2 regions of the Enterococcus sp. R12 genome follow, and region 1 is predicted to be linked to the other one. Evidence: riboswitches for the same ligand, from Rfam matches in the RefSeq annotation. Region 1 holds a riboswitch; the other holds the start of a gene.
The links. Region 1 has a riboswitch for FMN ahead of ribD (bifunctional diaminohydroxyphosphoribosylaminopyrimidine deaminase/5-amino-6-(5-phosphoribosylamino)uracil reductase RibD). Riboswitches for the same ligand answer to the same signal wherever they lie in the genome.

Region 1 (4,213 bases):
AATCTCAGCTGAAGTCAATCAAACGGAAGAACGAAAAACGCCGTTGATGAAAGAGATCGATGGACTGGGGAAAGGCATCACCTATGTGATCATGGGCGTGGCGGTCTTGCTATTTGTCGTCAGTTTGTTCCAGCAAACCTATGCGATCTCTGTCTTATCCTTAGCCGTTGTCACCATGATCGTCGGCTCGATCCCAGAAGGATTGCCAGCAACGACCTCGGTGGTTTTGGCGATGGGTGTCAGCGACATGGCAAAAAACAAGCACACCATCATCAAAACGCTGCCAGCGGTTGAAACGCTAGGCTCAGTGGATGTGATCGCGACGGATAAAACAGGTACCCTGACCAAAAACGAAATGACGGTCAAAGACATCGTATTGGCTGAGCAGGAATATGAAGTGACGGGTGACGGCTATGCGCCGGTGGGAGAAATTCGTCCAAAGCAGGAGGACGTCCACGCGCAAGACACCTTGCAGTTGTTTTTGGAAGCTGGTTACGAAGCCAACGATACGGTATTAGTCCCAGAAGGAAATCACTGGACGATCAATGGGGAACCAACAGACGGCTCCTTTTTGACGCTGTATCATAAGCAATTTGCCTATCCGCAAGCACCCGCTTACCAAGAACTGGATATGCTGCCCTTTGATTCAGACAACCGCTACATGGCGAAACTAGTGGCAAACCCTGCGGGGGAACGCTTGCTATTTGTTAAAGGCTCCCCAGATAAATTGTTTGAAATGGTGCAAAAACAAGCGGCGCCTTTTGATGAAGCCTATTGGACAGGCCATGTCCGCCGCTTGTCGGCAGAAGGCAAACGAGTGGTAGCGGTGGGCTATCAGAAAGTTTCGATCGATCACATTGATGAAACGATTTTTGAGCAAGGGCTGCAATTACTAGGGATCGCTGGGATCATCGATCCGCCGCGAGAAGAAGTGATTGCCTCCCTGAAGGAAATGAACCAAGCCGGTGTTCAAGTGAAAATGATCACTGGCGATCACCCTCTGACCGCCAAAGCGATTGGGGAAAAGCTTGGCTTAGCGGATGAGATTCACGTCGTGACTGGTGCCGAGTTGGATCAGATGAGCGAAGCTGAATTTCAAGATGCTGCCTTGACGAATCAAGTCTTTGCACGAACCACGCCGAAAAATAAATTGGACATTATCAGAGCGCTGCAAACCAAAGGCAAAGTCACGGCGATGACAGGGGACGGTGTCAACGATGCCCCTGCGTTGAAGCGGGCGGATATCGGTGTAGCGATGGGGATCAGCGGCACGGATGTAGCCAAAGATTCTGCTGATATGATCTTGACCGATGACAATTTCGGTACCATGTCCTTAGCGATTCGCGAAGGACGCAGGATCTATGACAACATCAAAAAGAGCATTCTGTTTCTGTTGCCGACATCTTTTGCCGAAGGGCTGATCATTGCCTTTACGATCATGATGCAAAAAGAATTGCCGTTGCAGGCGACGCAACTGCTGTGGATCAACATGGTTTCTGCTATTACGATCCAGTTTGCGTTTATTTTTGAACCAGCAGAGTCTGGGATCATGAGCCGCAAACCGCGAAAGACAGGTAATAAATTGTTGAATCGTCACGATATTTGGCAGATGGCGTATGTATCGATCTTGATGGCAGTCATCAGTTTGATCGCCCATGACTGGCTCTTGCTACAAGGCGTCAGCGAAGCCGTTGCTAGTACCATGATGGTCAATATCGTGGTCTTAAGTAAGATTTTTTATTTGTTCAACATCCGTACCAGTGCACCAGCGTTTTCTAAAGCTTCCTTCACCAATCCAAAAGCGTTCGTGATCATTGGTGTGATGCTGGTTCTGCAACTGTTATTGACCTATGTTCCATTTATGCAAAGCGCCTTTCATACGGAGGACATGTCCTTGATCGGCTGGGTCATCTCAGCAGCTTCCGGGATGGTCGTCTTACTCGTGACGGAGTTCGATAAATGGCTTCGCTCGAGAAAAAATATTTAACCTAGGTTTTCTTGTATTTTTTTTCAGGCAAAATCGCCTTGCTGCAGCTTAGGAAAATGGCGGAACGACAAGGGATTTCTGCTGTCGCTGCTTTGGGGTTGCCAAAAGAAAAAGCCAAGAGGAATTCCTATTGGCTTGTAATCAGGCCTATTGACAAACAAAAATGGTCGGGCTAAAATGCACATGAATTGAATAGTATTCTTCGGGGCAGGGTGTAATTCCCGACCGACGGTGACAAGCGCAACGCTTGAAGTCCGTGACCCGCATAGCTATGCGGTGGAGCCAGTGTGAATCTGGCACCGACAGTGAAAGTCTGGATGGGAGAAGAAAAACCACAAAATTTCAAGGGGCGCAGTGCGTCTAAAATTGATTTTTTGCCGGTCTTGTTTGTCTATGCCTCGTGAGATTCTCACGAGGCATTTTTTATTGAAAGGAGGAAGGAAGATGCATAACGAATACATGCGTTTGGCGATCGCAGAAGCCAAAAAAGGGCGTTACCAAACCTTTACCAATCCGCTAGTGGGCGCCGTGATCGTCAAAGAGCAACGGGTCATTGCTAAAGGGGCTCACTTAGTCTATGGGCAGCCCCATGCGGAACGAAACGCCATCGAACAATGCCATTCCTCCGAAGACCTAATCAATTCGACTTTATACGTGACGTTAGAACCTTGCAACCATCAAGGAAAACAGCCGCCTTGCACCCAGCTGATCATCGACAGCGGCATCAAAAAGGTAGTCATCGGCCAGTTAGACCCTAACCCGATCGTGGCTGGACAAGGCAAGCGCTTTTTAGAAGAACAGGGCATCGACGTGTTGGTGGGCATCGAAGAAACAGCGGTGCGCCGTTTGAATCCACACTATAATTTTTACCATCAGCATCAGCGACCTTACGTGGCGTTGAAGCAAGCGATCACTTTAGATGGCCGGATCGCTCATGATGCGTTAACCCGTAGTGCGATCACTGGTTCAGCGGTTTGGCAAAACGTCCATCAAGAACGTGGGGACTATCAAGGAATCTTAGTGGGCAGTCAGACGGTGTTGACGGATGATCCCACGTTATTGACCACGGTTGAAACCAGCTTTCCGCCGATTCGCATCGTGTTAGACCGTCGGGGGCGAACGCTGTCGCAACCCCATTTGGCACTGTTTGCCGATGATTCGGCACCTGTGTGGATTTTTACGCAGCAGACAACTGTCAGTGATTTGCCAGCTCATGTGTCAGTGATCCAGCTGGAAGAGTTGACAATTGTTTCATTGCTGAGGGAGCTTGCCGCACGACAGGTCCAATCGCTATACGTAGAAGGAGGCGCTGCGATCCATGATGCCTTTTTAGCCAGCGGACTGTGGCAAGAAAGCATTACCTATGTGGCGCCAAAGTTTCTTGGGGGCAATAGTCTCGCAAGTTTTACCAGTGAGCGTACCCCGAAACAGCTGCAGCAGCTAACAGAGGTGACGGTGACTGCAGTTGGGGAAGATGTTTGCATCCGAGGAAGGAGACCAGAGGAATGTTCACAGGATTGATTCAGGAAAAAGGCCGCATCAAAGAGATCCGCAAGCAAAGCCGCACGATCCAGCTAACTTGCAGTGCGTCCGAAGGATTACTGGCGGATTACCAGATCGGAGACAGTATGGCGATCAACGGGACGTGTTTGACGGCGATCGCCAAACAAGCGACGACGTTTACGGTGGATATCATGCCAGAAACCTTTCAACGAACGACCTTTAAACAACTCTCGGTGGGTGCCGAAGTCAATTTGGAGCGAGCGATGGCAGCGACGCAGCGTTTTGAAGGCCACTTTGTCGCAGGCCACATTGATGTAACGACCCGTTTGATCCAGAAAAAGCAGTTGGAAAATGCCTTGATCTTGACGTTTGCTTATCCTGTCAGTGTGCAAGGGGAAATCATTCCGCAAGGGTCGATTGCGATCAATGGCGTCAGTTTGACGGTTACCCAGACGACGGCACAGGCATTTTCCGTTAGCTTGATCCCCCATTCCAAAGACCAGACGACGCTGGGGCAGTTGAAACAAGGGGAGTGGGTCAATATCGAGACGGATATGATCGGGAAATATGTCAAATACCAACGAAAATGAAAGAAGGCAGACGATGCATAAAGTAGAACAAGCAGTGGAATGGTTAAAAAAAGGCGGCTTAGTGATTGTCGCCGATGATGAAAATCGAGAATCAGAAGGAGATTTGATTGGGATCGCTGAATACGCAACGCCA
Region 2 (4,213 bases), 900 kb from region 1:
CAACGTTTTTCTTTGATCACTCGCGAGACCACCATGATAATAGCCTACCAAATAGCGCTGACGCAGTTTGTTATAGACTTCTTCGACTTTGCTTCTTGTGGAACAGTAGATGATCCCAGCCCCGCCTAAGCGGCTGAGATAGTCTGCTAATGCCGCATCTTTGTCTGTCGTTTGCTCTACGAACAAGCCGATATTGCTGCGGTTCATCGAATAACGGTAGACATTGGCGTTCTTTGCTAATAATACTTGCCGTATATCTGCTTCCACTTGTGCTGTTGCAGTAGCCGTCAAGGCTAACGTAACGGGTGCCTTCAAGCGTTTCTTTACTTCACCAAGCTGCAAGTACTCTGGTCGAAAATCAATGCCCCATTGCGAAACACAATGGGCTTCATCCACCACGAGCATGGCGATCTTAACCTGTTCCAATTGATGCAAAACAGCTTCTTGTACGATCATTTCTGGACTTAAAAACAAAAACTTGTACTTCTGCAAATGCTGCATCACATACTGGCGATCAGCAAGGTCCAATTGACTATTAAACGCAATCGCGTGTTTTTCCCCTTGCTTTTGTAAGCCGTAGACTTGATCTTCCATCAAAGAGACTAACGGCGAGATAATGATCACGATCCCGTCTACTAGGTACCCTGGCAGCTGATAGCACAGACTTTTGCCATTCCCAGTAGGCAGAATCGCTAACGTATCTTGCTGTGCTAAAACACTTTCGATGACTTCTTTTTGTCCTTGGCGGAATGTTTTGAAACCAAAATACTGATTCAGTGCATCTTCTAACATCGAATCCCCCGCTTCTGAGCAATCTGTAACAAACGAATCGTCAAAAAATCAGTCGTAAGAAGCGCCTGTAATTCTTGATAGCTATTTTTCCAAGAAGCTTCTGGCAGCTTTTTCAGCAACGCTGTATCAAAGCGCTGAAAAGGAAACGTTGGATCAAGCAATGCCCACTCAATCAAATGATCATTAACAGTTCCTCGTTTGATCCTTCTTTTTTCCATAATCTGCTCGACAGAATCGCCTCGCAAAAACAATGCTCGGCTTTCCACCATGCTTTGGTTTAAATTTCTCTTTAGAAAAGGCGACAATCCTCGAAACAGGATCGTCTGGGGCGTTTTTTCGATCAAGGTTAAAAATTGATGGATCGAAGCTCCTACATAAAGAGTGTCCCAAGGCTTACTTTGAACATTTTCTGGTAAAAGCTGAAAAAACGCCTGCCCTAGAATATCTGGACCCGATAAGGTGCCCGCTAAAAAATCTGCCACTTCTGCGGGAAGCTGGTCAAAAATTGCTGATAGCTCTTGATACAGGCACTTTTTGATGTCAGGATTGTGACGGATCAGCTGACGGACAGGTTCTGTATAGAGTGGCGTGTTTTCAACGGGAATATACTGATTGGTCACGCCTTGATACGCAGCTGCTTGAACCAGCAGTCGAACAAAACGCCAAGCCTCCTCCGTCGTTCGTCCATAACGAAAGTAATTCGCATAACGCAACAATCGTTCACCTGGCTGCTGGCTGTTTATAGCGGTTGTTTTGAGCAGCAGACCATCTGAATCTCGACTTAGAGCCCCTCGTTGGATCAAGTCAGCGAGCGTTTGTTGATACGCTTTCTCATTCAACTGGGGCAACGATTGAAAGAGACCTAAGCGATCATAAAAAAAGGCATAACTCAAGACAGAGCTAGTACGCTTACCAATGAGAATTTGATAAAGTGTTGATGGGCGCAGCTTGTCAGTATCAGAAAACAGCGCTAAAATAAAAGAATCCATATTTCCCCTCCAGAAAGGACTAAAAAATGTCACAACGCTGTAAAATTATTCCTGAGCGCTGCATTGCTTGTGGCCTATGTGCGATCTATGCCCCCGAGATCTTCGATTATGATGAAGACGGGATCGTTTTATTTGCCCAAGAACCAAATGCTCGGCAACAGTTTATCATAGAAGACCAACAAGAAAAAGTCAAAACTGCTTATCGCAAATGCCCTACCCGTGCGATTATCATGGAAAAATAAAAAAAGCCGACTTGCCATTGACAGACCTTTCGTCTGCAACAGCAAGTCGGCTCATTTTTTTATTTTCCTATAGCAGAATGATGGGGCTGCTTACGAGCCAACCATGGCAGCAGTTTGGCGTGAAGTGCTAAAAAGACGGCACTGACGATTGCGCCTTTGACCAAATTGAAAGGTAAGATCCCGATCGCCACATATTGCGGCAAAGACATTCCTAAAAATTGATCGGCTGTGACCCCGAAAAAGCGCAGGTAAAGCGGTGTGATCACAAATAGGTTCGCCACACTCATAAAAATCGTTACCGACAAGATACCGCTGATGACACCAACCATTTTGTTTTTGGTGTGAATACCTTTGCGGAAAAAGTAGTACATTGGCAAAGTAAAGGCACATGATGCTAAAAAGCTTGCCGTATCCCCCACCATATCAGCAGGTGAAAAACCAGATAAGAACAAATGCAGCACCGAACGAATGAAAGCAGTCAATACCCCGCTCCAAGGACCAAATAAAAACATCATGATCATCACGGGAATATCACTAAAATCGATCTTTAAAAAGCTGAATGCTGGGAAAATCGGAAAAGCGATAAATTGCAAAATTGTTCCCATAGCAGCACACATGGCGATCGTCACCATTTTTCTTGTTTTGTTGTTCATCAGTATAAATCCTCCTAAGTTCAGGATTCCTCTTCAAACGAACCTATTAAATTTCCTCGGCTTTCTTGTCGGCGCCAGACAAAAAATACCCTCTTTTTTCCACAGGGAAAAAAGAGGGTATTCGAAATAGCCATAAGCAAATCAAATACGCTCTATCTTCTTTATCCAGACTGTACTGTCGGTATCGGAATTTCACCGATTCAGCTATTTCCGAAGAAATAGGTCGTGGACTATAACCACCGGTCGGGAATTGCACCCTGCCCCTGAAGACGAACCTTTATTCTATTTATTACATGTTCTATTATACACAAAATCTAAAAATTAACAATAGTTACGTTTTCAGATACTTTTCAATTATTTTGCACTGTTTTTCAGCTGGCTGACTTCCTTCTTCGTCAGCTCTCGGTATTCCCCTGGACGAAGACCTTTCAAATCTAACGGACCATAATTTTCCCGTTTTAATTTTTGCACAGGCAAACCAACTGCTTTTAACATATTTTTGACTTGATGGTTGCGTCCTTCGTGGATCGTCAATTGCACAATACTAGATTGCGCTGTTTGATCTGTCGACAAGATCTCAAAGCGAGCAGGTGCCGTCTTACGGCCTTCGATCCGAATCCCTTTTGTCAATGGGAGCAGCTGCTTTTTATCCGCAATCCCTTTGACTTTGGCAACGTACACTTTGTCGACTTCGTGTTTCGGATGCATCAGTGTCTGTGACAATTCCCCATCATTTGTCAGCAATAACAAACCAGAGGTATCATAGTCCAAGCGCCCGACGGGATACACCCGTTCAGGAACTTCAGCAAAATAATCCAAAACGACTTTGCGCTTTTTATCATCCGTTACAGCTGAGATCACACCACGAGGTTTGTAGAATAGATAATAGACGTGTTGTTCTTGTTCGATTGGTACACCATCGACTTCAACAACATCTTTTGAGCTAACTTGGACCCCTAATTCTTTGATCACTTGCCCGTTGACACGCACTCGGCCTTCAGTTATCAATCCTTCAGCTTTTCTTCTTGAGGTGATGCCAGCATGGGCAATCACTTTTTGCAAACGTTCCATCTTCATTCTCCTTCTGTTTCTGCTTGTTTGTAGCGGTCGTAAAAAAGATCAAACGGTGCATCTTCTTCAAGTTCATCTTCCATGGATTGGATATCGGGTAATTCAGCCAAACTTTTTAAGCCAAAATAATCCATAAAGTATTCCGTCGTACCATATAGGATCGCTCGTCCTGGTCCGTCAACGCGGCCTTTTTCTTCAATCAGTCGTTTTGCCACCAATTTTTGAACCGATCCGCTAGATTGGACGCCGCGGATCTCTTCTACTTCCATCCGAGTGATCGGCTGCTTGTAAGCAATGATCGACAACGTTTCTAAAGCGGCCTGAGACAACGAGCTGCCCATCGGTGATTCAGCATATTTCTTCAATAAAGGGGCAAATTGTTTCTTGGTGGTCAAAATGAAATGATTGCCCACTTCAAGAATATGCAACGCAGTATGTTCATTTTCTTCATATTGCTGATTTAGTT

Region 2: another riboswitch for FMN. It lies ahead of ACTW1R_RS11270 (ECF transporter S component); the one in region 1 lies ahead of ribD (bifunctional diaminohydroxyphosphoribosylaminopyrimidine deaminase/5-amino-6-(5-phosphoribosylamino)uracil reductase RibD).

Annotation. Positions count from the first base shown of each region.
Region 1 covers NZ_CM176874.1:3,338,110-3,342,322, reverse strand. Annotated here, with positions in the region: gene ACTW1R_RS15590 (HAD-IC family P-type ATPase) at 1-1,987, shown strand, start outside; FMN riboswitch at 2,182-2,320, shown strand; gene ribD (bifunctional diaminohydroxyphosphoribosylaminopyrimidine deaminase/5-amino-6-(5-phosphoribosylamino)uracil reductase RibD) at 2,432-3,508, shown strand; gene ACTW1R_RS15580 (riboflavin synthase) at 3,493-4,080, shown strand; gene ribB (3,4-dihydroxy-2-butanone-4-phosphate synthase) at 4,058-4,213, shown strand, end outside.
Region 2 covers NZ_CM176874.1:2,441,188-2,445,400, forward strand. Annotated here, with positions in the region: gene ACTW1R_RS11255 (RecQ family ATP-dependent DNA helicase) at 1-792, opposite strand, end outside; gene ACTW1R_RS11260 (helix-turn-helix domain-containing protein) at 786-1,781, opposite strand; gene ACTW1R_RS11265 (ferredoxin) at 1,808-2,023, shown strand; gene ACTW1R_RS11270 (ECF transporter S component) at 2,083-2,676, opposite strand; FMN riboswitch at 2,827-2,951, opposite strand; gene ACTW1R_RS11275 (pseudouridine synthase) at 3,031-3,747, opposite strand; gene scpB (SMC-Scp complex subunit ScpB) at 3,750-4,213, opposite strand, start outside.